2 regions of the Streptomyces sp. NBC_00442 genome follow, and region 2 is predicted to be linked to the other one. Evidence: riboswitches for the same ligand, from Rfam matches in the RefSeq annotation. Region 2 holds a riboswitch; the other holds the start of a gene.
The links. A riboswitch is a leader RNA that binds a small molecule or an ion and turns the genes downstream of it on or off. The one in region 2 is predicted to bind glycine.
Positions count from the first base shown of each region.

Region 1: another riboswitch for glycine. It lies ahead of gcvT (glycine cleavage system aminomethyltransferase GcvT); the one in region 2 lies ahead of gcvP (aminomethyl-transferring glycine dehydrogenase).

Region 1 is NZ_CP107918.1:1,928,659-1,944,415, reverse strand. It holds gene OG432_RS08595 (tRNA-dependent cyclodipeptide synthase) at 1-603, opposite strand, end outside; gene OG432_RS08590 (GNAT family N-acetyltransferase) at 819-1,457, opposite strand; gene OG432_RS08585 (helix-turn-helix domain-containing protein) at 1,537-2,457, shown strand; gene OG432_RS08580 (EF-hand domain-containing protein) at 2,528-2,740, shown strand; gene OG432_RS08575 (NADPH-dependent F420 reductase) at 2,823-3,524, shown strand; gene OG432_RS08570 (L-serine ammonia-lyase) at 3,626-5,008, opposite strand; gene glyA (serine hydroxymethyltransferase) at 5,168-6,427, opposite strand; gene gcvH (glycine cleavage system protein GcvH) at 6,458-6,832, opposite strand; gene gcvT (glycine cleavage system aminomethyltransferase GcvT) at 6,933-8,048, opposite strand; glycine riboswitch at 8,202-8,299, opposite strand; gene OG432_RS08550 (AAA family ATPase) at 8,538-9,248, shown strand; gene OG432_RS08545 (enhanced serine sensitivity protein SseB) at 9,393-10,166, shown strand; gene OG432_RS08540 (enhanced serine sensitivity protein SseB C-terminal domain-containing protein) at 10,335-11,132, shown strand; gene OG432_RS08535 (ABC transporter permease) at 11,533-12,531, shown strand; gene OG432_RS08530 (ABC transporter substrate-binding protein) at 12,587-14,335, shown strand; gene OG432_RS08525 (ABC transporter permease) at 14,438-15,448, shown strand; gene OG432_RS08520 (ABC transporter ATP-binding protein) at 15,445-15,757, shown strand, end outside.
Region 2 is NZ_CP107918.1:6,661,152-6,676,908, forward strand. It holds gene OG432_RS29865 (mannose-1-phosphate guanyltransferase) at 1-536, shown strand, start outside; gene OG432_RS29870 (DUF881 domain-containing protein) at 625-1,557, shown strand; gene OG432_RS29875 (small basic family protein) at 1,554-1,886, shown strand; gene OG432_RS29880 (DUF881 domain-containing protein) at 1,892-2,698, shown strand; gene OG432_RS29885 (FHA domain-containing protein) at 2,781-3,725, shown strand; gene ftsR (transcriptional regulator FtsR) at 3,745-4,485, shown strand; gene OG432_RS29895 (bifunctional nuclease family protein) at 4,539-5,012, shown strand; gene OG432_RS29900 (MerR family transcriptional regulator) at 5,237-5,824, shown strand; gene OG432_RS29905 (DNA polymerase IV) at 5,889-7,442, shown strand; gene OG432_RS29910 (PRC-barrel domain-containing protein) at 7,358-7,735, opposite strand; glycine riboswitch at 7,871-7,978, shown strand; gene gcvP (aminomethyl-transferring glycine dehydrogenase) at 8,172-11,057, shown strand; gene OG432_RS29920 (DUF5999 family protein) at 11,176-11,382, opposite strand; gene OG432_RS29925 (hypothetical protein) at 11,726-12,313, opposite strand; gene OG432_RS29930 (glutamate--cysteine ligase) at 12,808-14,328, shown strand; gene OG432_RS29935 (substrate-binding and VWA domain-containing protein) at 14,428-15,757, opposite strand, start outside.

The sequences.
Region 1 (15,757 bases), 4.7 Mb from region 2:
CGGGATCGGCACGTGGTACGACGACACCGAGGACGGGACACCGAGGATCCCCGGGGTGTCCAGGAAGAAGGGGAGCTCGGCGGTGATGTAGTCGAGGCAGGCGGAGAGCTGCGCGGCGCTCGCGACCGGCCCGCCGGCCTTCGTGGACAGGAAGTGCGCCGCCATCCGCTCACAGGCGGTGCGAAAGCCCGGGTCGGTCGACAGGAAGTGGCGCACCCGGCGGTGCAGCAGCTCGTACACCGGATGTCCGGCGAACTCCGAGAGCCCGTGCACGCCGACCGGAGTGCCCTGCGCGTCCGCCTCCTCGACGCCGCGCACCACCCGGCGGCGCACCGCCTTCACCTCCTTCGAGGCGCGGCGTGCCGCGTGCTCCGGGGCGTAGCCGAGCGCGCTGAACAGCTCGGCCACATGGAGGTCGGCGTATATGAGGTCGATGCGGGTGAACCGTGCCGAAGCCCAGCGGACGAGGTCGGTGATGCGGCCGGCGCTGAAATAGCTGTTCCCCGGACTCACCCCGATGAGGACGTGGTCGCCTTCGTCCCATATCTGCTGGCAGCTTCGAGTGAAGGGCTGCACGGTGAATGCTTCAGTTGTGATGGTCACAGCCGATACGCCCCAGCGCCGCTAGTCCCTGGGGGCCCTGTGCTCCCGGTGTGGCGACGACAGCGTGAAGTTATCGCCCAGTGGCGGAGCGTGAGGATCCGGCGATCGGAATATGGCGTGAACTCCTCTTTGTGTGGCGCAAAGCGACCGTTTGCGTACTTCGAACAGTCAGGCCCGTGCCGGGCCCGCGCCGGTCGGGCGGCGGAGTCCGTCGGTCAGTGGGCGAGCAGCAGGGCCTCCGAGCCGACCGGTCTGAAGCCGGCGGCCTGGAAGGTGCGCACGCTGCGCGCGTTCCCCGGCGACTGCTGGGCCCAAAGCGTCCCACCCGGCACCAAGTGACGGGCGGAGCGGGCCAGTTGGGCACCGAGACCGCTGCCGCGCGCGAACTCGTCGAGTTCGAGGGCGACCTCCCAGCGCCCCGCGACGCCCCGTCCGAGTACGAGTACGCCACCGTCCGTCGCCCAAACCCGCACCTCGTCCCGGAACTTCAAGGCCCGCACCACCCGCGGATGCGCCGGATCCTCGATCTCCCGCAGCGCCAGGGGCGGCCCGCCCGGCAGGGCGGGGGCGCAGGTCAGCAGGTCGACGCAGTTCATCGACCGGCCGGTACGAGCCATCAGGGCGGCAAGGAAGGCGGGGTTCATCGACGCGCCGAGGGGGTCGGCGTCGGTCGCCGCGAGGGTGGCCCGGAGCCAGTCCTCGTCCTCGTCCAGGAAGATCACCGAGTGCGCGGTGAACGCCAGGACGCCCGCGTCGCGCGGCCCCGGCTGCGCCACGAGCGTCGTGCCGCCGTCGGCCGGCGGGAAGTGGCCTGCGGCCGCGGCCGCCAGAATGTCCCCGAGCGTGTGATCCATCGCCGTCCCCGTTTCTCTCACCCTGCCCCTTGAGCTGCCCCTTGAGTCTCCACCCACTGGAAACGGGAGACTCGGCGACGTGATCGACGACGGCTCGGAAACCTTCACCATCGGGCAGCTCGCCCGCCGTACCGGACTTCCCGTGCGCACCATCCGTTACTGGTCCGACATCGGCGCGCTGCCGCCCGTCGGGCGCTCGGCCGGGGGGTACCGGCTGTACGACGCGGCCTCCGTGGGGCGCCTCGAACTCGTGCGTACCCTGCGCGAACTCGGGCTCGGTCTCGACGACGTGCGCCGGGTGCTCGCCCGGGAGGTCACGGTCGCCGAGGTCGCCGCGGCTCACGTCGCGGCCCTCGACGCGCAGATCAGGTCCCTGAAGCTGAGCCGGGCCGTCCTGTCGACCATCGCCCTGAGACAGTCCGGAACCGAGGAGATGACACTCATGAACAAGCTGGCGCGGCTCTCCGCCCTTGAGCGCAAGCAGATCATCGACGACTTCACCGACGACGTGTTCGCCGGCCTCGACGACACCAACGCACACTTCCACGCCCGGGTCCGCGGCGTGGCCGCCGAACTGCCGGACGACCCGACCCCGCGCCAGGTCGACGCATGGATCGAGCTGGCCGAACTCGTCGAGGACGACGGCTTCCGTGCGCTGGTGCGGCGCATCGCCGCGAGCAACTCCGAGGATTTCCGGGAGCGTTCGCGTGAACCGCAGGCCTACCTCGCCTTCGCGAAGCAGGTGGCCGCACTCGCCGGCGGAGCCCAGGAGCGGGGTGTCGCGCCCGACAGCGCCGAGGCCGACGCACTCCTTGACGAACTCTTCGGCGTGGGCGCGGACCGGGCGGCGGTCCTGGAACGGGTCGGCGTCGGCCCCGACCTGCGCGTCGAGCGCTACTTCCAGCTGCTCGCGATCGTCAACGGGTACGAGCCGCAGCCCGGCTCGGCCGCCGCCTTCCCATGGCTGGCCGCCGCACTGCGCGCCCACGTGGGCGGCTAATGTGACCGGCGTCAGAAAAGCACCGAGCAGTGGCACCTAGCAGTGGCACCAACAAAGGGGTGGACCCGCAGTGGCGGACATCGAAGAGGCGCGCAAGGCGTTCGCGAAGCTCGACGTCGACGGCGACGGACGCGTCACCGCGAGCGAGTACAAGGCGGTCATGGCGCAGCTGGGCGACTACCACGTCACCGAGACCGTGGCCCAGGCCATCATCAAGGCCAAGGACGCCAACGGCGACGGCAAGCTCTCCTTCGAGGAGTTCTGGGCCTCGCTGAACAAGTGACCCCGAACGGCGCCGGTGGTGTACGTCCGCTGACGCGGTACGCCACCGGGGCCGGGCCGGAATAACCCGCCGTATCCGCGGGTTGCCGGAGCGTGCCAACGCACTCTCTCCGGAAGGCCAGCTCATGAAGATCGGCATCATCGGCGCGGGCAACATCGGCGGCAACCTGACCCGCCGCCTCACCGCGCTCGGCCACCAGGTGTCCGTCGCCAACTCCCGCGGCCCGCACACCCTTTCCGCCCTCGCCGAGGAGACCGGCGCCACGGCGGTCACCGTCGCGGACGCGGCCGACGGCGCACAGGTCGTCGTGGTCACCGTCCCGCTGAAGAACGTGCCCGACCTGCCCGGCGGCCTGTTCGACAAGGCGGCCGACGGCTTCGCCGTCATCGACACCGGGAACTACTACCCCAAGGAGCGCGACGGCCGGATCGACGCGATCGAGGACGGCCTCCCCGAGAGCCGCTGGACCGAGCATCACATCGGCCACCCGGTCATCAAGGTCTTCAACGGCACGTACGCGCAGGACCTGCTGGACCGCCCCCGCCCCCAGGGCGACCCCGAGCGGATCGCCGTACCGGTGGCGGGCGACGACGCGGCCGCGAAGAAGCTGGTGCGCGAACTCGTCGACGAGCTGGGCTTCGACACCGTCGACGCCGGCGGCATCGACGACTCCTGGCGCCAGCAGCCCGCGACCCCCGTCTACGGCCTGCGCGGCGGAGTCGCGGAGATCACCGAGGCCCTGGCGGCCGCCCCCGAGGAGCGGCCCGCCGCACATCGTTTCTGAGCCCGTTCACGCCGCCCGTCCTGGACCGGAAGGGCGGGGCAGGACAAGACAGGGCCCCGACCGTGCCTACGGTGCGGACGCGCGGGTCGGGGCCTGTCGCGTCAGCACTCGATGATGTTCACCGCGAGCCCGCCGCGGGCCGTCTCCTTGTACTTGACGCTCATGTCCGCCCCCGTCTCCTTCATCGTCTTGATGACCTTGTCCAGGGACACCTTGTGGCTGCCATCGCCGCGCATCGCCATCTTGGCGGCGGTGACGGCCTTCACCGCGGCCATGCCGTTGCGCTCGATGCACGGGATCTGGACCAGACCGCCGACCGGGTCGCAGGTCAGGCCCAGGTTGTGCTCCATGCCGATCTCCGCCGCGTTCTCGACCTGCTCGGGGGTGCCGCCGAGCACCTCGGCGAGGGCGCCCGCCGCCATCGAGCAGGCCGAGCCGACCTCGCCCTGGCAGCCGACCTCGGCGCCGGAGATCGAGGCGTTCTCCTTGAACAGCATGCCGATCGCGCCGGCCGCGAGCAGGAAGCGGACGACGCCGTCCTCCTTCTCCTGGGAGGACCCGCCGGGCACGAAGTTCATGTAGTAGTGCAGGACCGCGGGGATGATGCCGGCGGCGCCGTTGGTGGGCGCGGTCACGACGCGGCCACCCGCCGCGTTCTCCTCGTTGACGGCCATCGCGTACAGCGTCGCCCACTCCATGGCGTGCGCCTCGGGGTTGCCCTCGGCGCGCAGCAGGCGGGCGGTGTTGGCGGCGCGGCGGCGCACCTTGAGGCCGCCGGGCAGGATGCCCTCGCGGGACATGCCGCGCGCCACGCAGGCCTGCATGACCCGCCAGATGTCGAGGAGCCCGGAGCGGATCTCGTCCTCGGTGCGCCAGGCCTTCTCGTTCTCCAGCATCAGCGCGGAGATCGAGAGACCGGTGTCCCGCGCGAGGCGGAGCAGCTCGTCGCCGGTGCGGAAGGGGTGCTTGAGGACGGTGTCGTCCGGCACGATCGGGTTGTCGCCGGCCACGGCATCTTCGTCGACGACGAAGCCGCCACCGACCGAGTAGTACGTCTTCTCCAGGAGCAGCCCGCCGTCGACGTCGTACGCGAAGACCGTCATGCCGTTGGCGTGGTACGGCAGCGCCTTGCGGCGGTGCAGGACCAGGTCGTCGTCGTAGGCGAAGTCGATCTCGTGCATGCCGAGCACGTTGAGGCGGCCCGACTCCTTGATCTGCTCGACGCGGGCGTCGGCGCTCTCCACGTCGACGGTGCGCGGCGAGTCGCCCTCGAGGCCGAGGAGCACCGCCTTCGGGGTGCCGTGGCCGTGGCCGGTCGCGCCGAGCGAGCCGTACAGCTCGGCCCGTATCCGCGTGGTGTGCGCGATCAGGCCCTCGTTCTTGAGGCGCGCGGCGAACATCCGGGCCGCCCGCATCGGGCCGACGGTGTGGGAGCTGGACGGGCCGATGCCGATCGAGAACAGGTCGAAGACCGAGATGGCCACGGGAGACTCCTTGTGGGGGTTGGTAGACGCCGTTGTCTGCCGGGGTAGTGCAGAGCAAAGCTGGCACAGCAAATGGGATGGGGCACCGCGCTCACTACCCAGTGTGCGCGGTGCCCCGGGGCTTCGTCCCGAATGAACCGGGAACGAAAGCGTACGAAACTACTTCAGGCCGGGGTACAGGGGGTGCTTGGCGGCCAGAGCGGACACCCGCGCCGACAGGGCGTCCTTGTCGAACTCCGGCTTCAGGGCCTCGGCGATGACGTCGGCGACCTCGCGGAAGTCCTCGTCGCCGAAGCCGCGGGTGGCGAGCGCCGGGGTGCCGATGCGCAGACCCGAGGTGACCATCGGCGGCCGCGGGTCGTTCGGGACGGCGTTCCGGTTGACCGTGATGCCGACCTCGTGGAGGCGGTCCTCGGCCTGCTGGCCGTCCAGCTCCGAGTTGCGCAGGTCCACCAGGACCAGGTGCACGTCGGTGCCGCCGGTCAGGACGTCGACGCCGACGGCCTTCACGTCGTCCTGGACCAGGCGCTCGGCCAGGATGCGGGCGCCGTCCAGGGTGCGCTGCTGGCGCTCCTTGAACTCGGGCGAGGCCGCGACCTTGAAGGACACCGCCTTCGCCGCGATGACGTGCTCCAGGGGGCCGCCCTGCTGACCGGGGAAGACCGCCGAGTTGATCTTCTTGGCGAGCTCCTGGGTCGACAGGATGACACCGCCGCGCGGACCGCCGAGGGTCTTGTGCGTGGTGGTGGTCACGACGTGGGCGTGCGGCACCGGGTTGGGGTGCAGGCCCGCGGCGACCAGACCCGCGAAGTGGGCCATGTCGACCATCAGGTACGCGCCGACCTCGTCCGCGATGCGGCGGAAGGCGGCGAAGTCCAGCTGGCGCGGGTACGCGGACCAGCCGGCCACGATCAGCTTCGGCTTCGACTCCTTGGCCAGGCGCTCGACCTCGGCCATGTCGACCTCGCCGGTCTCGTCGACGTGGTACGGGACCACGTTGTAGAGCTTGCCGGAGAAGTTGATCTTCATGCCGTGGGTCAGGTGACCGCCGTGGGCCAGGTTCAGACCCATGATCGTGTCGCCCGGCTTGAGCAGCGCGAACATCGCGGCCGCGTTGGCCTGGGCGCCCGAGTGGGGCTGCACGTTGGCGGCCTCGGCGCCGAACAGCGCCTTGATGCGGTCGATCGCGATCTGCTCGACCACGTCGACGTGCTCGCAGCCGCCGTAGTAGCGGCGGCCCGGGTAGCCCTCGGCGTACTTGTTGGTGAGGACCGAGCCCTGGGCCTCCATGACCGCGACCGGAGCGAAGTTCTCCGAGGCGATCATTTCGAGGGTGGACTGCTGACGGTGGAGCTCGGCGTCGACGGCCGCGGCGACGTCCGGGTCCAGCTCGTGGAGGGGCTGGTTCAGAAGCGACATCAGTAGATCCCTGTATCCCTGTGGTCTAGGTCAGCTGGCGAAGGCGGTGTACTCGTCGGCGGAGAGCAGGTCGCCCGGCTCGTCCGCGACCTTCACCTTGAACAGCCAACCGCCCTCGAACGGGGCCGAGTTGACGAGCGACGGGTCGTCCACGACGTCCTGGTTGGCCTCGACGACCTCGCCGGTGACCGGGGAGTACAGGTCGCTGACCGACTTGGTGGACTCCAGCTCGCCGCAGGTCTCGCCGGCGGTCACCGTGTCACCCACCGCCGGAAGCTGGACGTACACGACGTCACCGAGCGCGTTGGCCGCGTGCTCCGTGATACCGACCGTCGACACGCCGTCCTCGGCGCTCGACAGCCACTCGTGCTCCTTGCTGTAGCGCAGCTGCTGCGGGTTGCTCATGACCTGAATTCTCCTGTACGCGGGGGAGTGCTGCTGACGGGGTCTCGACGAGTGTCTCGGACGCCGAGCGGGGAAAGGGGCTGCCCGAGGGAGGCGCGCGTCACTTCTGGCGCTTGTAGAAGGGCAGCGCGACGACCTCGTAGGCCTCGTGCGTCCCACGGATGTCGATGCCGACGCCGGCCGTGCCGGGCGCGGCGTGCGCGGCGTCCACGTACGCGATCGCGATCGGCTTGCCGAGCGTCGGGGAAGGGGCGCCCGAGGTGACCTCGCCGACGACCTCGCCGCCGGCCACGACCGAGAACCCGGCGCGCGGCACCCGGCGGCCCTCGGCGATCAGGCCGACGAGCTTGCGCGGCGGGGCGGCCTCGGCCTTCGCGGCGGCGGCCTCCAGCGCCTCGCGGCCCACGAAGCCGCCGTCCTTCTCGAACTTCACGACCCGGCCGAGACCGGCGTCGAACGGGGTCAGCGCGGTCGTCAGCTCGTGCCCGTACAGCGGCATGCCCGCCTCCAGGCGCAGCGTGTCGCGGCAGGACAGGCCGCACGGCACGAGGCCCGCGCCCTGGCCGGCCTCGGTCAGCGCGCGCCACAGCTGCTCGGCGTGCTCGGGCGCGACGAACAGCTCGAAGCCGTCCTCGCCGGTGTAGCCGGTGCGGGCGATGAGCGCGGGGACACCGGCGACGGTGCCGGGCAGGCCCGCGTAGTACTTCAGGCCGTCGAGGTCGGCGTCGGTCACGGACTTCAGGATGCCCGGGGACTCGGGGCCCTGCACCGCGATCAGCGCGTAGGCGTCGCGGTCGTCGCGGACCTCGGCGTCGAAGCCGGCCGCGCGCTCGGTGATCGCGTCGAGCACGATCTGCGCGTTGCCCGCGTTGGCGACGACCATGTACTCGCTCTCGCCCAGGCGGTAGACGATCAGGTCGTCGACGATCCCGCCGTCCTCCTGGCAGATCATCGTGTACCGGGCCCGGCCCACGCCGATGGTGGCGATGTTGCCGACGAGCGCGTAGTTCAGCGCCTTCATGGCCTCGGCGCCGGTGACGGTGATCTCGCCCATGTGGGAGAGGTCGAAGATGCCGGCGCGGGTGCGGACGGCGTTGTGCTCGTCGCGCTCGCTCCCGTACCGCAGCGGCATGTCCCAGCCCGCGAAGTCGGTCATCGTGGCGCCCAGCGCACGATGCAGGGCATCGAGGGAGGTCAGACGGGGAGTGTTGCTCATGGACGGTGCTCCAAGGTCCCGGGGCATGACGGTCGAGGACATCCTCCCCATCTGTCATCGGAACCTGAGAGGTTCACCGTCGCGCGCTGCGCGGCACGGCTTGCACCTTGGGTGGGACCGCCCGGCAGGGGACGGCCCGCTTTTCAGATCTGCCTCACCCGCGCGGTACGGGGCCTGAGAGATTCAAGGGAGGAACTTGCTCCTTCGGCGCCCCAGCTCACAGCTGCTGAGGACTCTCCCGCGCGGATTCGAACGGCCGGTATGCAGTTGGCGGGCACATCATTGCACGCCTCCCGGAAGCGGCACATCGCCGACGGCCTATTACCCACTCTTTACACTCCGTGGGCAAGGGACGCGGAAGCGAACAGGGGGAGTGCCATGACGGCGGGACGCAAGACCGGTCAGGTGCGGGAGGCGCGGGAGGGGCAGGAAGGGTGGGAACCGCGGGAGGCACCCGAGGCGCCCGCGCCGAACGGGCCCGGCCGTGCGGTGCCGACGCCGCGCACGGCGCCGACCGTGCGCGAGGCGGGCGCGGCGCACGAGGAGAACCGGCGGCACGAGGGGAGCGGGCCGCGCGGGGCGGGCGCGGGGAACGCGTCGGGCGTCGGGAACACGGCGGGCGCGGTGCGCGGGGCGGTGCGCGACCTGCGCGGGCGGCCCGAGCGCACACCGCCGGAGCTGCTCTTCGACGCGGGAGACGTCGTCGTCGTGTCGGGCCTGCCCGGCAGCGGCAAGACGACCCTGATGCGGCGCACCGTCACCGACCGCCACATCGACTCCCAGGACACCCGGGTGGCATGGCAGCGCCGGCTGCCCGGGATCCCGTACGCCCTGTACCGCCCGCTCACCCGCACCGCGCACTTCGTGCGCACCTGGTGGGCGCTGCGCTCCGGCGACAGCCTCGTCGTGCACGACTGCGGCACCCAGGCGTGGGTGCGGCACTGGCTGGGCCGGGGCGCGCTGCGCCGGGGAAGGGCGCTGCGCCTGGTCGTGCTCGACGTACCCGCCGGCACCGCCCTCGAGGGGCAGGCCGCCCGGGGCCGCTGGGTGTCGGCGTACGCCTTCGCCCGGCACCGCGGCGCGGCCCGCCGCCTCATCGCCCAGGTGGAGGCCGGGCGGCTGCCGACCGGATGTGCCACCGCGGTGCTGCTCGACCGGGAGTCCGCCACCGTGGTGCGGCGGATCGGCTTCGCCGAGTAGCGCCGGGTGGCGCGCGCCGGGTCCTTTCGCGGGGGCTTTTCCGCCGCCGCGGGTACGGCGTTAGGGTCGAGGGGTACGGCCGTGCGGGCCGGCGGACGGTCGGGGGACGAGCCGGCAGGCAGCAGGGGGAGAAGGACAGCACACATGAACTTTCCGGAGCAGGCGTTCGCGCATCCGCTCGGCGGCGGAGGCTGGCCGGGCAACGAACTCGAAGAGGCGCTGGCCGCGGCCCTCGGGCAGCCCGACGCGGGCCCGCGGCTGATAGAGGTGCTCGGCCGCAACGCGGTCTGGGTGCCGCTGCCCAACGGCGGCAGTCAGGAGAGCGCCGACCTCGACCTGCCCACCATGGAGCTCGACGGCGCCCCCTATGTGCCCGTCTACAGCTCCGAGCAGCAGTTCCTGCAGTGTGTCGGTTCCCACATGTCGTTCGCGGTGGCGCCCGCAGTCGAGTTCGCCCGGGGGCTCCCGCCGCAGCTCGGCATCGTGGTCAACCCCGAGGGCGCCGTAGGGATGCCGCTCCCGCCGCCGGCCGTGGCCGAGCTGTGCCGTACCGGGCGTACCGCACTCGACGGACCCGCGTCCGGCGCCCGGGTACGCCTCTTCGAGCCCGACTGGCAGGAGGACCCGGTCGACTTCCTGAGCGCCGCCGCCGCCGAGTTCGAGGCGACCGGCGTGGTGCTCAGCGCCCGCCGCGCGCTCGCCTCCATCGAGGGCGAGGCGCCCACGCTCTTCATCGGCGTGGAGTTCTCCACCTGGGACGGCGCGGGCCGCAACGCCCCGATGGAGGCGCTGGGCCGCGCCCTCGACCGGGCCGAGGTCGGCTGGCCGGTCCATCTGGTCCTGCTCGACGTGACGCAGGATCCGGTCGCCACCTGGATGCGCGACCGGGTGCGGCCCTTCTACACCCGGGTCCAGTAGCGACCGGCGGGTACGTCACGGCAGGTCTTCGCCGCGCCATGGCGATGTCTGTACGGCGGCTTAACCTGGTTTCATGACCCTTGCAGCCCCGCAGCCGCACGCGTGTGCCCGGGGCCGCGGGGCGGCGCAGGCGTCGGCACGGTGGATCGAAGAGGGGCGGAACCCAGGGTGAGCGCGTCAGGCACCGCGGCGGCCGGGCAGGTCGAGCACATGCTGCGCCAGGTGACGCCCGGACGCTACGACATGTACGAGGCGCTGCTGCACGCCCTCGCCGACCCCGCGTCCGGCCGGCTCTGGATGCTCCTGTGGAACGGCCGGCCGGGCTCGCCGGACGCGCAGTACGGAAACATGGAGGTCGACGGTGTGGCCTACGCGCCCTGCGTGACCTCCCCGCAGGAGCTCTCCGCCAGCGGCTGGAACCGGGCGCACGAAGTGGCCGGCGCCCTCGACGTGGCCCGCGCCCTGTACCCCGACCGGTACGGGATCTGGCTCAACCCGCACGCCCCCGGCGGCGGGGTCGGCGTTCCCTGGACGGATCTGCGGCGGATCGCCACCGGGCTCGACCGGATGCCCGCCGGGCCGCTCCGGCTCTGCGAACCGGCCGTCGAGGTCCCGCAGTTCTACGCCCTGCTCGCGCAGAACGCGTACCGCACCCCGGCCGTCCGCTCGCTGCGCCGCGCCTGGGTGCAGCCCGCGCTCGGCTCGCCCTACCTCGCCATCGGTCTCGACCTCTACGACACCGGCGCCCAGTCGGTCGACGCGGTGCGGGCCATGATGCGGCAGTCCGTCGCCGCCGTGCCCGACGGGCTCGCGGTGTCCACGGTCGCGATGTCCGACGTCCACGACCCGGTCACCATGTGGCTGAAAGCAAACACCCGGCCGTTCTACGACCGCGAGGCCCACGCGGCCCCCGCGCCCGGTACGTCCGGATACGGCTACCCGCCGGCCGCCCCGCGCGCCTACTGAGACCGGCCCCGCCCGGGGCCGCAACCGGGACAGACCCGGCCAACTTCCCTCGCACGCCCGGAGAATGTCCGTTCTGATGCGGCGAAGACCGCAATGGGACGAGGCGTCACCTGCGCCCCAACTTCCGCACGTCCGGCCCTGGTTAACCCGTGTCCGCATAACGGAAACTCCCATTCCGCATCACGTTTGCGCATACTTTCGCCGTCAGGACTGGCGGGTGATCGCGACGCCGATGAAGACTCCCGGCAATAAGGCTGGTCGGCCCGTGGGGCGCCAGTCTCGCGCTGAGCGGACAGGGCTGTGCGTGCCCTGCGCAGATTCACCGCACCACTGATGAAACAAGCCGCCACAGCGGCTGGTACGGGCCGGCCACCGCCGGCCGGGAGGGGTCAGAGGCACTGTGACCGCACCGATCGAGACCACCGGTTCGGCTGCCGAAGCGCAGCCGGAGGCAGTACTCACGGGGGCCAAGCAGAGCCAGATCGAGGGCCGTTCACTCGGACAGATCGCCTGGGCGCGGTTCAAGCGCGACAAGATGGCGGTCGCCGGCGGCGTTGTCGTCATCCTGCTGATCCTCCTCGCGGTTCTGGCGAAACCGATCCAGTGGGCGTTCGGGCTCGACCCCAACGCCTTCCACCAGGATCTGATCGACCCCGCCCTCCTCGCGCCCAAGGGCGCCTGGGGCGGAATGAGTTGGGCCCACCCCCTGGGTGTGGACCCGCAGTACGGACGAGACATCATGTCCCGCATCATCGAGGGGTCCTGGGTCTCGCTCCTCGTCGCCGGAGGCGCCACGCTCCTCGCCGTCACCATCGGCGTGATCATGGGCGTCACCGCGGGCTTCTACGGAGGCTGGGCGGACGCTCTCATCAGCCGCACCATGGACGTCTTCCTGGCGTTCCCGCTGCTGCTGTTCGCCATCTCCATCTCGGCGTCCCTGCAGGACGGCGCGTTCGGTCTCACGGGACTGCCGCTCCGGATCTGCGTACTGATCTTCGTGATCGGCTTCTTCAGCTGGCCGTACATGGGCCGCATCGTGCGGGCCCAGACCCTCAGCCTGCGCGAACGCGAGTTCGTCGAGGCGTCCCGAAGCCTGGGCGCCCGGGGCTGGTTCATCCTCTTCCGTGAGCTGCTGCCGAACCTCGTCGCGCCGATCCTCGTGTACGCGACGCTGCTCATCCCCACGAACATCCTCTTCGAGGCGGGCCTCAGCTTCCTCGGCGTCGGCATCGCGCCGCCGCAGGCCTCGTGGGGCGGCATGCTCACCTCAGCGACCGAGCTGTACGCGGCCGACCCGCAGTACATGATCGTGCCGGGCGTGGCCATCTTCATCACGGTCCTGGCGTTCAACCTGCTGGGCGACGGGCTGCGCGATGCCCTCGACCCGCGCACCAAGTAAGCACGCGGCCCGCTGTATCCCAGCCGCACTTATCCCTAGAGGGGGCATTCCTCCGGTGAAGTCTCGTAAAGCGACCCTGGTGATCGCCACGACCGTGGCTCTGGCACTCGGTGCCACGGCGTGCGGTGGCGGCGACAAGAAGTCGTCGGGCGGCAAGTCCACCGCCGACGCCGCGCTCACGTCCGTGGTCAACGCGTCCAGCAAGAAGGGGGGCACGCTCACGCTCGACATGTCGGACGTGCCCGACTCCCTCGACCCGGGCAACACGTACTACGGCTGGGTGCAGAACTTCTCGCGCCTCTACAGCCGTACGCTCACCACCTTCAAGCCGGCCGCGGGCAAGGCGGGCCTTGAGGTCGTGCCGGACCTCGCCGAGGGTCTGGGCGTGCCCAGCGACGGCGCCAAGACGTGGACGTACAAGCTCAAGAAGGGGCTCAAGTACGACGACGGCACGCCGATCACCGCGAAGGACGTCAAGTACGCGGTCGAGCGCTCCAACTTCGCGCCGGAGGCCCTGTCCAACGGCCCGACGTACTTCAAGGCTCACCTGATAGACGGTGACAAGTACCAGGGCCCGTACAAGGACAAGAACCCCGACGGCATCTCCTCCATCGAGACGCCGGACGACAACACCATCGTCTTCAAGCTGAAGGACGCCTTCGCGGACTTCGACTACCTGGCGACCTTCTCGCAGACCGCCCCCGTGCAGGCCGCGAAGGACAAGGGCGCCGCCTACGTCCAGAACATGTCCTCCACCGGTCCCTACAAGGTCCAGTCGTACGAGGAGGGCAAGGGCGCCACGCTGGTCCGCAACCCGCAGTGGGACCCGAAGACCGACCCGAACCGGCCGGCGCTTCCGGACAAGATCGTCATCAAGTTCAAGATCAACGCGGTGACGATCGACAACGACCTGATCGCCGACAACCTGACCGTCGACGCGGGCGGCACGGGTGTCGCGCCGCAGACCCAGCCCAAGGTCCTGCGCGACCCGAAGCTGAAGTCGCGCACCGACAGCTCCTACGCCGGCGCGACCTCGTACATCGGTCTGAACGTCAACGTCGCCCCGTTCGACAACATCCACTGCCGCAAGGCCGTCCAGTGGGGCATCGACAAGGCGTCGATCCAGGCCGCCGCGGGTGGCGCGCCCAAGGGTGACATCGCGTCCACGCTGCTGCCGCCGACCGTCAACGGGTACACCAAGTTCAACGAGTACCAGACCCCCGGTGACAAGGGCGACGAGGCCAAGGCCAAGGACGAGCTCAAGCAGTGCGGGCAGCCGAACGGCTTCTCCACCAGCCTGACGGCCCGCTCCGACCGCCCGTCCGAGATGGCCATGGCCACCGCGGTGCAGGCCTCGCTGAAGAAGATCGGCGTCAACGCCGACATCAAGTCCTTCCCGGCGGGCAAGTACTTCACCAACTTCGCCGGAAACCCGCAGTACGTGCACGACCACAAGCTCGGCATGCTGATGACCGCGTGGGGTGCCGACTGGCCGACCGGCTTCGGCTTCCTCGACCAGATCGTCAACGGCTCGGCCATCAAGCCCTCCGGCGGCAACAACGTCCAGGAGCTGAACGACCCGGCGATCAACAAGGCGCTCAACGACGCCATCGGCAACACGGACAAGAACGCCCGTGAGAAGGCCTGGGGCGACATCGACAAGATGGTCGCGGACAACGCCTCCGCCGTCCCGCTGGTCTACCGCAAGAACCTGCTGTTCCGCCCCGAGTCGGCGACGAACGTGACGGTGACGCAGGCCTACCTCGGCATGTACGACTACCTGCTGATGGGCTCCTCCAAGTAACACGGACCCCGTCCACCAGAAACACGAAAGGCAGGTGAAGGCGCTGGTGCCCGCCGGGTCACGGGAGACCCCCGGCCGGGCGGGCACCAGTGCCGGACAGCTGTGGCTGCGTACCTCATTCGACGCGTTTTCGGCGCGGTGCTCCTGCTGCTGATCGTCAGCGCAGTCACCTTCGCGATCTTCTTCCTGGTACCCAGGCTCGCCGGCCAGTCGGTCGACCAACTGGCGGCGCAGTACGTGGGCAAGGACGCCAACCCCTCCTCGATCGCCGCGGTGAAGAAGAACCTGGGCTTCGACCAGCCCCTGTACACCCAGTACTGGCACTTCATCAAGGCGATCTTCGTCGGCGCGGACTACCACTTCGGTCCCGACGCCTCCCACTGCAGCGCGCCCTGCTTCGGCTACTCGTTCAAGGCTCACGTCGAGATCTGGCCGCAGCTCACCTCGCGCATCCCGATCAGTTTCTCGCTCGCCATCGGTGCCGCCGTGATCTGGCTGATCACCGGTGTGTTCACGGGCGTGGTGTCGGCGCTCAAGCGCGGTTCCTTCCTGGACCGCACGTTCATGGGGGTCGCCCTGGCCGGCGTCTCCCTCCCCATCTTCTTCACCGGCATGCTGGCGCTCGGCCTGTTCACCGTGCAGTGGCCGATCTGGGACAGCATCGACTACGTGCCGTTCACGGACGACCCGTTCCAGTGGGCCTGGAACCTCCTGATCCCGTGGTGCAGCCTCGCGTTCCTGTACTCCGCGCTCTACGCCCGGCTCACCAGGGCCGGGATGCTGGAGACCATGAGCGAGGACTACATCCGTACGGCCCGCGCCAAGGGCCTCAAGGAGAACAAGGTCATCGTCAAGCACGGCCTGCGGGCCGCGCTGACCCCGATCGTCACCATCTTCGGCATGGACTTCGGTCTGCTCATCGGCAGCGCCGTCATCACCGAAACCGTCTTCTCCCTCAAGGGAATCGGCGCGTACGCGATCGAGGGCATCCAGAACAACGACCTGCCGATCGTCATGGGCGTGACCCTCGTCGCCGCCTTCTTCATCGTTGTCTGCAATCTGCTGGTGGACCTGGTGTACGCCGCGATCGACCCCAGGGTGAGGCTCTCGTGAGCGAGGAATCCAAGGAGCAGACCGTCGCCACCACCGCGACGGCGGCCGTCGGCGAGCCGGAGAAGGCCCGCCCGGCCGGCGACCCGGACGCGTTCCTGTCCGTACGGGACCTGCGCATCCACTTCGACACTCCGGACGGCGTGGTCAAGTCGGTCGACGGTGTCAGTTTCGACATCAAGCCCGGCGAAACCCTGGGCATCGTGGGCGAGTCGGGATCCGGCAAGTCGGTCACCTCGCTCGGCATCATGGGTCTGCACCGCACCGCGCCCAACGTCACGATCTCCGGCGAGGTCTGGCTGGACGGCGAGG
Region 2 (15,757 bases):
GCGGGCGGGTCGCGCTGCCCGTCACGACCACCAGGATCGCCGAGCAGGTCGCGGCGTACCACGGCACCCAGGTCGACTGGACGACCACCTCGCCGGACGATCTGACGCGGGTGGGTCGTGAGGAGACCACCATCTTCGGTGGTGACGGGCGTGGCGGGTTCATCGTGCCGGAGTTCAGCAGCGTCTTCGACGGGGCGGCGGCGTTCGTGCGGCTCCTCGGCCTCGTGGCGCGCACCCAGCTCACGCTGAGCCAGATCGACGCGCGGATCCCGCAGGCTCATGTGCTGCGACGGGACATCCCGACGCCGTGGGCGGTCAAGGGCATGGTCATGCGCCAGGTCGTGGAAGCGGCCGGCGGGCGGTCCGTGGACACGACCGACGGGGTACGGGTCGTCGAGGCCGACGGGCGCTGGGTGATGGTGCTGCCCGACCCGGCCGAGGCCGTCACCCATCTGTGGGCCGAGGGACCGGACGACGTATCGGCCCAGGCGCTCCTCGACGAATGGGCAGCGGTGGTCGACAGCGCAGGTCACTGATGTCGTAAAGGTGTGCGGGGCCGGGCCGGTGGGCGCGGCCCCGCACAGCGGTGGGGCCATTCGGTGGTAGCGGCGCCGACGTGCGACGATGTGCGGCATGCCGCAGCAGCCCCCCGTTCGGAGCACGCCGTCCCCGCCGCCGCGCCCCGACGCGTCGATGTCGCTGCTGACCAATGTGATGGACCACGCGCTCGACGACGGCTACGCCGAGGCGACCGCCCGCCGTGCGGCCGAGGGCGGGGCGGGACTTCCCCGCACACTGCAGGCCAAGCTCGCGCTCGCGGGCGGCCTCGTGCTGGCCGCGCTGGTGGTGACGGTCGGCGCTGCGCAAGCCCGCGTCACCGCCCCCGTCGTCGCCAAGGAACGCCAAGAACTGATCAACCGGGTCGAGTCGGAGACCAAGGCGGCCGACAAGCTCCAGGACGACGTGGACGGGCTGCGGACCGAGGTCGGGGACCGTCAGCGCAAGGCGCTGGAGAAGCACGGTGGCGACCAGGGCGAGCTGGTGGCGCTGCTCTCCGGCGCGACCGAGGTGCACGGTCCGGGGGTGAAACTGGTCGTCGACGACGCCAAGGAGACCGTTCAGGGCGACGGCAGCCGGCCGCGCGAGAGCACGACGTTCGCGGACACCGGCCGCGTCCGGGACCGCGACATGCAGCGCGTGGTCAACGGGCTGTGGCAGTCGGGCGCGGAGGCGATCGCCATCAACGGGCAGCGTCTGACATCGTTTTCGGCGATCCGGGCCGCGGGCGACGCCATACTGGTCGACAACAGGCCACTGGTGCCGCCGTATACGGTGCTCGCGGTGGGGGACGGGAAAAAGCTCAGCACGGCCTTCCAGGACAGTGCGGACGGCCAGTACCTGCACGTGCTGGAGCAGAACTACGGGATCAGGGCGAGCATTTCGACCGCGTCCGACGTTCGTCTCCCGGCGGCGCCGAGCCTGACCGTACGTACCGCACAACCAATGGCCACGGGCGCCGCTAAGGGCGCGGCCGACACAGGGAAGGGCACATCGTGATCGCCGTACTTGGCCTCGTCGTGGGCGTCGTGGTCGGACTTCTGGTCCGGCCCGAGGTGCCCGCGGTGGTCGAGCCGTATCTGCCGATCGCCGTGGTAGCGGCACTCGACGCGGTCTTCGGCGGGCTCCGCGCCATGCTCGACGGCATCTTCGTCGACAAGGTCTTCGTGGTCTCCTTCCTGTCGAACGTCGTGGTCGCCGCGCTGATCGTCTTCCTCGGCGACAAATTGGGCGTCGGCGCGCAGCTCTCGACCGGTGTGGTCGTGGTGCTCGGCATCCGGATCTTCTCCAACGCGGCCGCCATCCGTCGCCACGTCTTCAGGGCCTGACGCCGATGAGCGACCTGAGGAACACCGATCCGGGTGACGGCGACGAGCGGCCCGTCGTCGCACCGAGTGAACCGAGTGCGACCAAGCCCGATCTGACGGGGCGGCAGCGGCTCGCCGCGGGGCTGTGGCCGCCGCGGGTCAGCCGCGCGCAGCTCATCGTGGCGCTTCTCCTGTTCGTCCTCGGTCTCGGCCTCGCCATCCAGGTCCGTTCCAACAGCGACAACAGTGCGCTGCGCGGGGCCCGCCAGGAGGATCTGGTGCGCATCCTGGATGAACTGGATTCCCGCACCAAGCGTCTTGAGGATGAGAAGCAGCGTCTCGACGGCCAGCGCACCGAGCTGGAGACCAGCTCCAACCAGGCGGAAGAGGCACGCAAGCAGACCGTGGAGAAGGAACGGCAGCTCGGCATTCTGGCCGGCACGGTCGCGGCGCAGGGGCCGGGCATCACGTTGACGATCACGGACCCGAAGGGTGCAGTCGAGTCCGACAAGGTACTTGACACCGTGCAGGAACTGCGCGCTGCAGGGGCCGAGGCGATCCAGATCAATGACGTCCGTGTGGTGGCGAACACCTATTTCTCGGACGAGACCGGCGGCATCGGCGTGGACGGAACGAAGGTGAGCGCGCCGTACGTCTTCAAGGTGATCGGCAGGCCGCAGGATCTGGAGCCGGCGCTCAACATCCCCGGCGGAGTGGTGCAGACTTTGGAGAAGGAGCAGGCCACCGCCACTGTGGCCCGCTCGGAGAAGATCGTCGTGAACGCCTTGCGGGTCGCGAAGCGGCCTGACTACGCTCAGTCGTCCTCGCACTGAAGGGGGCACACGTGAGGGCTGTCGGACAAGAGCAGCAGGTTGCGGGGGGTCGCCGCTCCGTAACAGTGGTGCGTGGTGGAAACTGTTTGGCGGATACGGACGTTGTGAGGATGTCCGGGTCGGCCGGTGTGTTGATTCTGGGTTCGTCCTGCCCCACGGGCGGGTCTATTTCGGTCAAGGGGAATCGCCCGTGAAGTTGTTTGCGAAGTTGTTCGGCAAGAGCGCACGCCAGGACGGCGGCAGCGCCGCCAGGCACCGTGCTCCGCGCGCCGATGGGACAGAGGAGCAGGGCGGCGAGCGTCCGCTGTTCCGCGACGAGGTGGCCGGTTCCGGTGGTGACATTCCGGGCGCGTCGTCTGTTGACCCTGCGGGTGCCGGGCGCATAGGTTTCGGGGAATCGTCAACCTCAAGTACGGGTGGAGGGTTTGGCTCCGACCCGTATGCCACCAGTGCTCACGCGGTGCCGCCGCGGCAGGAGGATCCGTCGATGTCGGGCTTGCCTGTTTGTACGAGGTGTGGGCACAGCAACCCCGCAGCCAGCCGCTTCTGCTCCAACTGCGGCGCGCCGCTGCGCCCGGGTGTCGTTCCGGAGCGCGCCTCCGAGACGACGTCGACCATCTCCATCTCGGGCCTTGAGGCGTACGACGCCGAGGTGACCGGGCAGACGCAGCTGCCGTCGCTCTCCCCGGAGGCACAGGCCGCCGTGGACGCCCTGCCGCTCGGCTCGGCGCTCCTGGTGGTGCGCCGCGGGCCGAACTCGGGAAGCCGCTTCCTGCTGGACGGCGAGCTGACCACGGCGGGCCGTCACCCGCAGAGCGACATCTTCCTGGACGACGTGACGGTCTCGCGCCGCCACGTGGAGTTCCGGCGGGGTGCCGACGGGCGCTTCACGGTCTCCGACGTCGGCAGCCTCAACGGCACCTACGTGAACCGCGAGCGGATCGACGCGGTCGACCTGGCCAATGGCGACGAGGTCCAGATCGGGAAGTACCGGCTGGTCTTCTACGCGAGCCAGCGCGCTCTCTGAGATCCGGCAGGGAAGGTCCATGCTGCAGACACCGACGGGCGGTGCCGGATCGGGCACCGCCACCGCGGGCCGGCTGATGAGCATCGGCGGCGTGCTGAATCAGTTGCGCGACGAATTTCCCGAAGTGACGATCTCGAAGATCCGCTTTCTGGAGTCCGAGGGCCTGGTCGAGCCGAGGCGTACGCCATCGGGGTACCGCAAGTTCACCGCGGGCGATGTCGAGCGGCTGGCTCAGGTGCTCCGCATGCAGCGGGACCACTACCTGCCGCTTCGGGTGATCCGCGAGCACCTGGACGCTCTCAGCCGCGGTGAAGAGCCCTCGCTGCCGGCCCCGGGCGGTTCCCGGGAGCCGTTCGACGCGCTGGGCGAGCCGGACGGGGACCGGCCCACGGCGGCCCGGCTGGGCCGGGCGGAGCTGATGGCGGCCGCCGAGGTCAGCGAGGCGGAGCTCGCCGAATGGGAGTCGTACGGCCTGATCACGCCGGGGTCCGAGGGCGGCTTCGACGCCGAGTCGGTGAACGTGGCCCGTCTTGTGGCGGATCTGGGGCGATTTGGTCTCGAACCTCGTCACCTGCGTGCCATGAAGGCCGCCGCGGACCGCGAGGCGGGGCTGGTCGAGCAGGTGGTGGCGCCCCTGCGACTGCACCGCAATCCGCAGACCAGGGCCCATGCGGAGGCCACCGCGAAAGAGCTCGCGGCGCTCTCCGTCCGGCTTCACGCGGCGCTCGTACAGACCGCCCTGGGTGTCCGGCTTCACTGATCTTGTAGGTGCCCGACTACCCAAACCTGCCGAGCACGTCCTAGGGTTGCTGTGTGAACGAGCTCGACGTCGTGGGTGTCCGGGTGGAAATGCCCAATAACCAACCGATCGTGCTCCTGCGTGAAGTGGGAGGCGATCGGTACCTGCCCATCTGGATCGGTCCAGGTGAGGCGACCGCCATTGCCTTCGCGCAACAAGGGATGGCTCCTGCGCGGCCCCTGACGCACGACCTTTTCAAGGACGTGCTGGAGGCCGTGGGTCAGGAGCTGACCGAGGTCCGCATCACGGATCTGCGCGAAGGCGTCTTCTACGCGGAGCTGGTCTTCGCCAGTGGGGTGGAGGTGAGTGCCCGGCCGTCCGACGCCATAGCGCTGGCGCTGCGCACCGGTACGCCGATCTACGGCAGTGACGGTGTGCTCGACGATGCCGGCATCGCCATCCCGGACGAGCAGGAGGACGAAGTGGAGAAGTTCCGCGAGTTCCTCGACCAGATCTCGCCGGAGGACTTCGGAACCAACAGCCAGTGAGCACCGGAAACAGGTGATCCGGCGGCCCCGGGAGTGATGACGCGCGCCGCGCGTGCGCCGGAGGAGTTTCGGCGCATTCGAGAAGCTTTTCCCGTAAGAGAGATACGGGAAACCACCCTCAGGGTGATTATCACTCGGCGTGCCGAGTGTGGCGATCGTTGACGCACCCCGAGTGACTGCCTACCGTCGAGTGGGCAGGTCAAGGACGGAGGGTCGGCGTGAGAATGAGCGGCGACGGTACGGCAGGGGGAGCTCCCGGACGAAGTCCGGGGGAGAACGGTCCGTACCCGCTTCACAGCAGTGCGGCCGACCCGACCACCGAAACGATCGGATACCGGGGACCGACGGCGTGCGCGGCGGCCGGCATCACCTACCGCCAGCTCGACTACTGGGCGCGTACCGGCCTGGTCGAACCCAGCGTGCGTCCGGCCTACGGATCGGGCACCCAGCGCCTCTACAGCTTCCGGGACGTCGTCGTCCTGAAGATCGTCAAGCGCTTCCTCGACACCGGGGTCGCGCTGCAGAACATCCGCGCCGCCGTGCAGCACCTGCGGGAGCGCGGGTTTCGCGATCTGGAGCGGATGACGCTGATGAGCGACGGGGCCACCGTCCACGAGTGCTCGTCGCCCGACGAGGTCGTGAGCCTGCTCCAGGGCGGCCAGGGCGTCTTCGGGATCGCCGTGGGCGTGGTGTGGCGGGACGTCGAGTCGGCCCTCTCCCAGCTGCACGGCGAGCGGGTCGACACGGGCGAGACGCTGGTCGGGCACAACCCGGCCGACGAGCTGGCCCGGCGCCGCAACCGGGCGGTCTGACGCCCTGACGCCCTGACGGCGGTGCCGCGGCCGATTGTCAGTGGCGTACGGCAGCATCGGAGATGTGAGAGCCGCGCCGACCATCCTGCATCTGGACATGGATGCCTTCTTCGCCGCCGCAGAGCAGGCGTCGAAGCCCAGCCTGCGCGGAAAGCCGGTCGTCGTGGGCGGCCTCGGACCGCGCGGGGTGGTGTCCACGGCGTCGTACGAGGCGCGGGTCTTCGGGGTGCGTTCGGCGATGCCCATGGCGCAGGCCAGGCGCCTCTGTCCGAACGCGGCGTATCTGGTGCCGCGCTTCCAGCTCTACCGCACGATCAGCGAGCAGGTCATGGAGCTGCTGCGGCGCCTGTCGCCGCTGGTCGAGCCGCTCAGCCTGGACGAGGCGTTCGTGGACCTGGAGGCCGGCGGGGTGGCCTTCGGGTCGGCGGACGCGCGCGAGGCCGGTGAGCGCCTGCGCAGGGACATCCGGGCGGTGACGGGGCTCAGCGGGTCGGTCGGGCTCGCCGGATCCAAGATGCTGGCCAAGATCGCCTCCGAGGAGGCCAAGCCGGACGGGCTGTTCCTCATAAAGCCCGGCACCGAGCGTGAACTCCTGGCCCCGATGCCGGTGCGGACCCTGCCGGGCGTGGGGCCCGCCACCGGGGAGCACCTGCGCCGGGCCGGCATGACCACCGTGGCCGACCTCACCGAGGCGGGCGAGGACGAGCTGGTCCGGCTGCTCGGGAAGTCGCACGGGGCGTCGCTGTACCGGATGGCCGCCGGGTTCGACGACCGGCCCGTGGTGGCCGAGCGGGACGCCAAGTCGGTGTCGGTCGAGGACACCTTCGACGTCGACCTGCACGATCGGGTGCGCATCATGACCGAGGTCGGGCGGCTGGCGGAGCGGTGCGTGCAGCGGCTCCGGGCATCCGGCCACTCGGGCCGGACGATCGTGCTGAAGGTCAGGCGCTACGACTTCTCCACGCTGACCAGGTCCGAGACGCTGCGCGGGCCCACGGACGACCCGGCGGTGGTGCGCGAGGCGGCCGGGCGGCTGCTCGACTCCGTGGACACCACGGGCGGGGTGCGGCTGCTCGGCGTGGGGGTCACCGGGCTCGCCGACTTCACGCAGGAGGACCTGTTCGCGCAGGCGGCTGGGGACCGGGCCGCCCAGCAGGACCCGGCGGCCGAGGCCGAGGAGGCGGCCGTGCCCGTGGCCGAGCCGGAGCCCGTGGAAGACCCGGCGCAGCGCCGCTGGCTGGCCGGACACGATGTGCGGCACAGCCAGTACGGGCCGGGCTGGGTGCAGGGAAGCGGCGTCGGGCGCGTCACCGTGCGCTTCGAGACGCCGACCTCGCTCGTCCCGGGCAGGGTGCGGACCTTCAGGGTGGACGACCCCGGCCTCACGCCGTCGGAGCCGCTGGCCCTGGTCGATCCGGCCGCAGAGGGCTCCCCCGGCGAGGTGCGGCCGGGGGAGGCGGAGCCCAGGGCCGAGCCCAGGGCCGAGCCCAGGGCCGAGGACGGGGGCGGGGAGGGCGCCGAGGAGGGGGTGGGTCAGGCGTCGCCGTTGGCGAGTCGGCCGAAGTCGCGGTCGGACGGCGGCGGGCCGGGTTCGGGGGCCTCGATGTCCAGACCGTAGTGGTGGTAGAGCTGAAGCTCCTGTTCCGGGGAGAGATGGCGGCCCACGCCGAAGTCCGGCGCGTCCTTGATCAGGCTGCGCTCGAAGGGAACGTGCAGCGCCTCGTCGATCACGGTGCTGGGGTCCAGGGGGACGAAGGCGTCCCGGCTGAACAGGCCGGTGCGCACGGCGGCCCACTCCGGTGCGCCCGTCGCGTCGTCGAGGTAGACCTCGTCCACCGTCCCGATCTTGCGTCCATTGCGGTCATACGCCTTGCGGCCGATCAGGCTGCGCGGATCGATGTCGGTCTGCACGGTCCCTCCAATTGGTCGCAACCGGTCAGAACTGCTCCATAAGCACTACAAAAGTGCACATCGTGGGTGTTGGCCACTTGAGCAGTTGAACAAAGAATCGGCTCGGAGCGCGCTGGTAGGCTGGCAAACGGCTGCTGACCCCGTGCGGGAGAGTCCACCGAAGTGCTCACTGAGTGCCACGGCGGACGCCGAAGGAGCAACTCCTCCCCGGAATCTCTCAGGCCCACGGACCGCACGGACGAGGTCACTCTGGAAAGCAGGACGGGGGACGCACGGGCACTGCTGCTCGGGCAAAACCTTTCCTCACCGACGGTGAAAACCGGGTCGCTCCCATGCGCCCGGTGAAGCTCTCAGGTTGAGATGACAGAGGGGGAGGCCGTCCGGGTACCCGCGCCGTGGTGCCCCTCGCAGGTCGTGCGACCAGGAGGCCTCCGTCATGACCGCCAACCGCATTTCGCTCAGCCAGCTGGAGCGTGGCATTCCGTTCGAGCAGCGCCACATCGGGCCCGATGCCGAGGCGCAGGCGAAGATGCTCGCGCAGGTCGGCTACGGCTCGCTCGACGAGCTGACCGCCGCCGCCGTCCCCGAGGTCATCAAGAGCGCCGGGGCCCTGAACCTGCCCGAGGCGCGGACCGAGGCCGAGGTGCTCGCAGAGCTGCGCCGGCTCGCCGACCGCAACCAGGTGCTCGCACCCATGATCGGCCTGGGCTACTACGGCACCTTCACGCCGCCGGTGATCCTGCGCAACGTCATGGAGAACCCGGCCTGGTACACCGCGTACACGCCCTACCAGCCGGAGATCTCGCAGGGCCGTCTCGAAGCGCTGCTCAACTTCCAGACCATGGTCGCCGAGCTGACCGGCCTTCCGACCTCGGGCGCGTCCCTGCTCGACGAGGGCACCGCCGCGGCCGAGGCCCTCGCGCTGTCCCGCCGGGTCGGCAAGGTGAAGGGCGGGGTCTACCTGATCGACGCCGACACCCTGCCGCAGACCGTCGCCGTGATCCAGACGCGCGCCGAGCCGACCGGCGTCGAGGTCGTCGTCGCCGACCTGAGCGACGGCATCCCGGCCGAGATCGCCGACCGCGGCGTCTTCGGGGTGCTGCTCCAGTACCCGGGCGCCTCCGGCCAGGTCCGTGACCTCAAGCCGGTCATCGACCGGGCTCACGAACTCGGCGCGATCGTCACCGTCGCCGCCGATCTCCTCGCGCTCACCCTGCTCGCCTCGCCCGGATCTCTCGGCGCGGACATCGCGGTCGGCACGACCCAGCGCTTCGGCGTCCCGATGGGCTTCGGCGGACCGCACGCCGGGTTCATGGCCGTCCAGGAGAAGTTCGCCCGCAGCCTGCCCGGTCGCCTCGTCGGCGTCTCCGTCGACGCCGACGGCAACAAGGCCTACCGCCTGGCGCTGCAGACCCGCGAGCAGCACATCCGCCGCGAGAAGGCCACCAGCAACATCTGCACCGCCCAGGTGCTGCTCGCCGTCATGGCCGGGATGTACGCGGTCTACCACGGCCCGGACGGCCTGAAGCAGATCGCGCAGCGCACCCACCGCTACGCCGTGCTGCTGGCCGAAGGCCTGAAGGCCGCCGGGGTCGACGTCGTCCACGAGGCCCACTTCGACACCCTGACCGTGCGCGTGCCCGGCAAGGCCGCCGAGGCCGTCGCCGCCGCCCGCGAGGGCGGGGTCAACCTGCACCTGGTCAACGCCGACACCGTGTCCATCTCCTGCGACGAGACCACCACCCGGACCCAACTGGCCGCGGTCTGGGCCGCGTTCGGGGCCGACGCCGATGTGGAGGCGCTCGACGCCGCGACCGCCGACACCCTGCCCGCCGCTCTGCTGCGCAGCGACGAGTTCCTGACCCACCCGGTCTTCCACCAGCACCGCTCCGAGACCGCGATGCTGCGCTACCTGCGCAAGCTCGCCGACCGCGACTACGCGCTCGACCGCGGCATGATCCCGCTCGGCTCCTGCACCATGAAGCTGAACGCGACGACCGAGATGGAGCCGGTGACCTGGCCCGAGTTCGGGCAGATCCACCCCTTCGCGCCGGTCGAGCAGGCCGCCGGCTACCTCACGCTCATCCGTGAGCTGGAGGAGCGCCTCGCCGAGGTCACCGGATACGACGCGGTGTCCATCCAGCCCAACGCCGGTTCGCAGGGCGAGCTCGCGGGTCTGCTCGCGGTCCGTGCCTACCACCGCGCCAACGGCGACACGCAGCGCACCGTCTGCCTCATCCCGTCCTCCGCGCACGGCACCAACGCCGCGAGCGCCGTGATGGCCGGCATGAAGGTCGTCGTCGTCAAGACCGCCGACGACGGCGAGGTCGACGCCGACGACCTGCGCGCCAAGATCGAGCAGTACCGCGACGAGCTCTCGGTGCTGATGATCACCTACCCGTCCACGCACGGCGTGTTCGAGGAGCACGTCGCCGACATCTGCGCCCAGGTCCACGAGGCCGGCGGCCAGGTGTACGTCGACGGCGCCAACCTCAACGCGCTGGTGGGCCTGGCCAAGCCGGGCAAGTTCGGCGGCGACGTCTCGCACCTCAACCTGCACAAGACGTTCTGCATCCCGCACGGCGGCGGCGGCCCCGGCGTCGGCCCGGTCGGCGTGCGCTCGCACCTCGCGCCGTACCTGCCCAACCACCCGCTCCAGCCGACCGCGGGCCCGGCCACCGGTGTCGGCCCGATCTCGGCCGCCCCGTGGGGCTCGGCCGGCATCCTGCCGATCTCGTGGGCGTACGTACGTCTCATGGGCGGCGAGGGGCTCAAGCGGGCGACGCAGGTCGCCGTGCTCGCCGCGAACTACATCGCCAAGCGCCTGGAGCCGCACTACCCGGTGCTCTACACGGGCCCCAACGGTCTCGTCGCGCACGAGTGCATCGTGGACCTGCGCCCGCTGTCCAAGGCGACCGGCGTCAGCGTCGACGACATCGCCAAGCGCCTGATCGACTACGGCTTCCACGCGCCGACCATGTCGTTCCCGGTGGCCGGCACGCTGATGATCGAACCCACCGAGTCCGAGGACCTGGGCGAGATCGACCGGTTCTGCGACACCATGATCGCGATCCGCGGCGAGATCGAGAAGGTCGCCTCCGGCGCCTGGCCGGCCGACGACAACCCGCTCGCCAACGCCCCGCACACCGCGGCCGCGCTCGGCGGCGAGTGGAACCACGCCTACAGCCGTGAGGACGCCGTCTTCCCGGCCGGTGTGTCGGCCGCCGACAAGTACTGGCCGCCGGTGCGCCGCATCGACGGCGCCTTCGGCGACCGCAACCTGGTCTGCTCCTGCCCGCCGCTCGACGAGTACGACCACTGATCCCACACATGCGTAAGGGCCGGTTCGGGGTGTGTTCCCCGGGCCGGCCCTTGTGTTGTCCGTGCCGGACGCGTCCGCGGGGGACCCGTCCGTACGGGAACTGCCCGTACGGGGCCGCCTAGGCGGCCGTCGCCACCTGTTCCGCCGTGAGCGGCCGGTGCGGGGCGATGATCTGCCCGTCCGGCAACAGCTCACCGGTGTCCTCGAAGAGCAGGACGCCGTTGCACAGCAGGCTCCAGCCCTGCTCCGGGTGGTGTGCCACGGGCTTCGCGGCTTCCCGGTCGGCGGAGAAGGCTGTCGGGCAGGCTGGCAGGTGCTGGCACATGGATGCGTTCTTTCGCTGCGTCGTGGTGAGTGTGCTGCGGCTCGATGCGTTGTTCATGGCCGCCCCCCGTAGTCAGTCGGTCGGTCCGATCCCAGTGTTGCCCCACGGGCGTCAATCCGCAGGGATTTCGCGGCAGCGCTTCCTACTGCTTAATGACGTATCACCCGTGCGGACGGTTCAGCTCAACTGGCCTGTCTTTTCGGGTGGTTCGCAGTGGCCCGAGAGAACTAGCCCGTATGGCGCAGGCGGCGCGTACGCAGCATAGACACACCAGGCCCCGCGACCGCACCGGTCGCGGGGCACATTTTTTCGCGCGGCGGTCGCAGCGGCCGCGGACGTGGGGTCAGGCCGGCTGCCCGAGCAGCGGAGCCGGGGCCAGGCGCAGAGTGAGGACGGGGAGGAGTTCGCTGACGCGCAGCGGGCGGTGGGAGCAGATGCCGGGCGGGGCGGGAGCGAGCGGCACGAGGAGGTCGTGGGGCGCGGGAGCGCCCGATGCGCCGTCGGCGGTGGTGTCGCCGTGCAGCCACAGCGTGAGCATGTAGAGCTCGGGGATCGAGAGGAGCCGGGGCTGGTAGTGGGTGGCGAGGAGTTCGGCCTGGCGCAGGGCGCGCCCGGTCGAGGCGATGTAGGGGCCTTCGAAGAAGTGCGAGAAGGTCCAGCCGTCCGGCGTGAGCCGGGTGTCCGCGGCGGCGACCGGGCGGTCGGGGTCGCTGATCAGGAAGCGCCATCCGGCCAGCCGGGTGCGGGCGGTGCGGCCGCCCGATGTGATCCCGTCCAGGACGTGGAGCGGGAGCGGGAGTTCGGGGGTGAGCGGGCCGGGGGCGGAACGGAGGGCCGGGGTGCGGGCCTCACGGACGGCGGTGGGGGAACCGAGTGCCGCGAGGACGCTGCGCAGGGCGGGCGCGGGGGCCGGGGGGACATGCAGCGGCATGGTGGGTCGCCTCTCACTTTCGGAGACACGGTGATACGTGGGCAGGGCGGACGGCGCTGTCTGCGGTGCGGGGCGGGGGCAGAGGGGGGCCGACGAAAGATGGCCGGGGCGCCAACTCTCTGCCTCGTTTGCAGAGTTTATACGACACGTGTTCACACGGTGTTTCGGCTAGCTGTCGGCCATATTGCCCGCAAGTCGGTATCAGGCCCTCCTGTGCGGGTGATTTGCCCGGGGAAATGTCCGCATCGGCGCTCCGACCTGGAAAGGTTCCCGCCCGGTGGTCGGCCGAAACTCGTCGGTGTTTTTCACTATTGCCGACAGGCAGGTAACTGCCCGTTGCCGTATGCCTGATGAATGTGCCGCGGGCCGCTGCGTCCGACGGTACTCTCCCGACGCCGCCCGCGCAGGCGTTATAGATCAGTCAGCCTGGGCATTATCGACCATGACGCGAGCGGCCGGTGTCGCTGGCTGCCCATTCGAGGAGGGACCCTTCGATGGGGGAGAAGGTCGTGGCAGGCGGATTCGACCTGTCCGATCGGCACCGCTACCGATCCAAGCTGCAGGAGTGCCTGGAGGGGCTGGGGATGCTGCTGGACCAGAAGCGGTTCGACCGGCCCAGGAACCTGATGGGGCTTGAGCTGGAACTGAATCTCGCGGGTCCCGACGGTATGCCCCGCATGATGAATGCCGAGGTGCTCGAACGCATCGCGAGCAGGGATTTCCAGACCGAGCTCGGAATGTTCAATCTGGAAGTGAACATCGCCCCGCACCGGCTCGGCGGCCGCGTATTCGATCAGCTCGCGGAGGAGTTGCGGACGGGGCTCGGGTATGCCGACCGCAAAGCCGCCGAGGTCGACGCCGGCATCATCATGATCGGAATTCTGCCGACCCTGGTCCAGGACGACCTGGTGTCCGCGAACCTTTCCGACGTCGATCGCTACACCCTGCTCAACGATCAAATCGTGGCGGCCCGCGGCGAGGATTTCACCCTCGACATCCAGGGCGTCGAACGACTCCAGTGCACCTCGGCGTCGATCACCCCGGAAGCCGCCTGCACGTCCGTCCAGTTGCATCTGCAGGTGACGCCCGCACGGTTCGCGGCGGTATGGAACGCGGCGCAGGCGGTCACGGCCGTCCAGATCGCTGTGGGAGCCAACGCGCCCTTCCTGTTCGGGCGGGAGCTGTGGCGCGAGTCGCGTCCGCCCCTGTTCGAGCAGGCCACCGACACCAGGCCGGCCGAACTGCGCGCCCAAGGGGTGCGCCCGCGCACCTGGTTCGGGGAACGCTGGGTCACCTCCGCGTACGAACTCTTCGAGGAGAACCTCCGCTTCTTCCCGCCGCTGCTGCCGATCGTCGACGAGGAGGAACCGCTGCGCGTCATCGCGGACGGCGGGGTGCCGCAGCTCAAGGAACTGGTGCTGCACAACGGCACGATCTACCGCTGGAACCGGCCGGTGTACGGGATCGCCGACGGTGTGCCGCACCTCAGGGTGGAGAACCGAGTGCTTCCGGCCGGTCCCACCGTCAGCGACGTGCTCGCCAACGCGGCCTTCTACTACGGCCTGGTGCGGGCCTTGGCGGAGGACAGCCGGCCGGTGTGGACGCGGCTTCCCTTCGAGTCCGCGGCCTCGAACTTCGACGCCGCGTGCCGCTACGGCATCGACGCCGAGCTCCTGTGGCCGGCGCCGCGGCGCGGCGCCGGCGTCACCCGGGTGCCCGCGGTCAAGCTCGTGAGCGAGGAGCTGCTGCCGCTGGCCGCGGCCGGCCTCGACGCATGGGGGGTGGAGGCGGCCGACCGTGACCACTACCTCGGCATCATCGAGGAGCGGTGCCGCCGGCGCGTCAACGGCTCGTCCTGGCAGGTCGACACCTACCACCGGGCCCTGGCCGCGGGCCTGGGCCGCGAGGCCGCCCTGTCCGCGACCACCCGGCGCTACCGCGAGCTGATGCTCGAGGGCGAGCCGGTCCACACGTGGCCCACGGGTTTCCCCGGCCCGCAGGCCCGGCACGGCTGACCCGGCGCCCGGCACGGCCGCGGACGGGGGTTGCCGGGGCCCCGGCAGGGCGCGCCCGTGCCGTCCCGCGGGTTGCCGGGGCCGCGGTCACGGCCGGTGTCAGCCGCCCTGCGCCTGGCCAAGCGCCGTGATCGCCTTGAGGATCACGGCCTGGATGTCGGCCGGGTCGTTCACCTGGTACCCGGTCCCACCGGTCGCCTGTGCGATCTGCCGCACCTCGTCCTTGTCGGCCCGCGGGCCGACGGCGATGGCGATCAGCGCCACCGGCTTCGCCGGATCCCTGAGCTTTTGCAACGCGGTGACGAGGCCGTCCAGCGAGATGCTCCCCGGGTCCTCGTTGGCGCCGTCGGTGAGCAGCACCACGGCGTTGAACTTGCCGCCGGCATACGTCGAGGTCGCCTCCTTGTACGCGGCCAGCGTCGTGTCGAAGAGGCCGGTCGCTCCGCCCGGCACCGGCTGCAGCGCACCGAACGCCCGCGTCAGCTTCTCGCGCTGGGTGCGCCCGCCGCCCGCCGGATCGCCGAGCCGGGCGGTCGGCACCAGCCGGCGGTAGTCGCGCGATCCGTCGAGGTGGGTGGCGAAGTCCCACAGGCCGATCTCGTCGTTGGGGGTGAACTGCGAAAGCGCCTGCATCAGCGAGGACTTGGTGACGTCCATGCGGGAGCGGCCGCCCGAGCCCGGCACCGGGTCGGCCATCGAACCCGAGGCGTCCACCACCGTCGTCAGGCGGGCGCTCTGCACGGTGATCGTCCACATGCCGAGCGCGTCCTGGAGTTCCTGGGCCGACGGAGGCTCGGCGCTCGCGCTCGCGTACGGCTGCGGAGCACGGGCCCCGGCGGCCGAGGCGACCGGGTCGGCCATCTGCTGCCCCGCCGTGCGAAACCCCTGCCCGGCCAGGACCCGCAGGGAATCGGGGTCGCCGAGCAGCGTCATGAAGCGCATCGCGGCCCGGCTCTCGTTGGTGCTCATCCGTGTCTCGCGGACCATCGTGTACGGATAGTCGAGCTGCGGCGCGCTGTCCGTGGGGTAGAAGAGGCGCAGACCCTTCGCGGTGCCGTGCTGGGCGTTGTAGGCGAAGGCCGACTGTTCGGACAGGACGAGGGCCTGGTTGCGATGTGGGTCGGCCGAACCGTCCGGGGCGAGCGTCTTCACCGCCCGGCCGTCGTCCGCGGAGACCCGCTGCGAGAGGACCTTGGCGAGGGCGGCCGTTCGCGTGTCGCCGTCCGGTCCGCCGCTCGCCGCCGATTTGGCGATGCAGCTCAGGGCCAGCAGCCCGGAAGCGCTGCGTGCCGGGTCGGCCGAGCCGAGGCGCAGCTTGTCGTCCTGGGTGGTGGACGTGGCCAATTCGGCCCAGGTGTAGGTCTTTTGGGGCCACGCGAGAGACGCGGCCGCCGAGGGCACCACGGCCAGGGCGACCGGCGACGCGGCG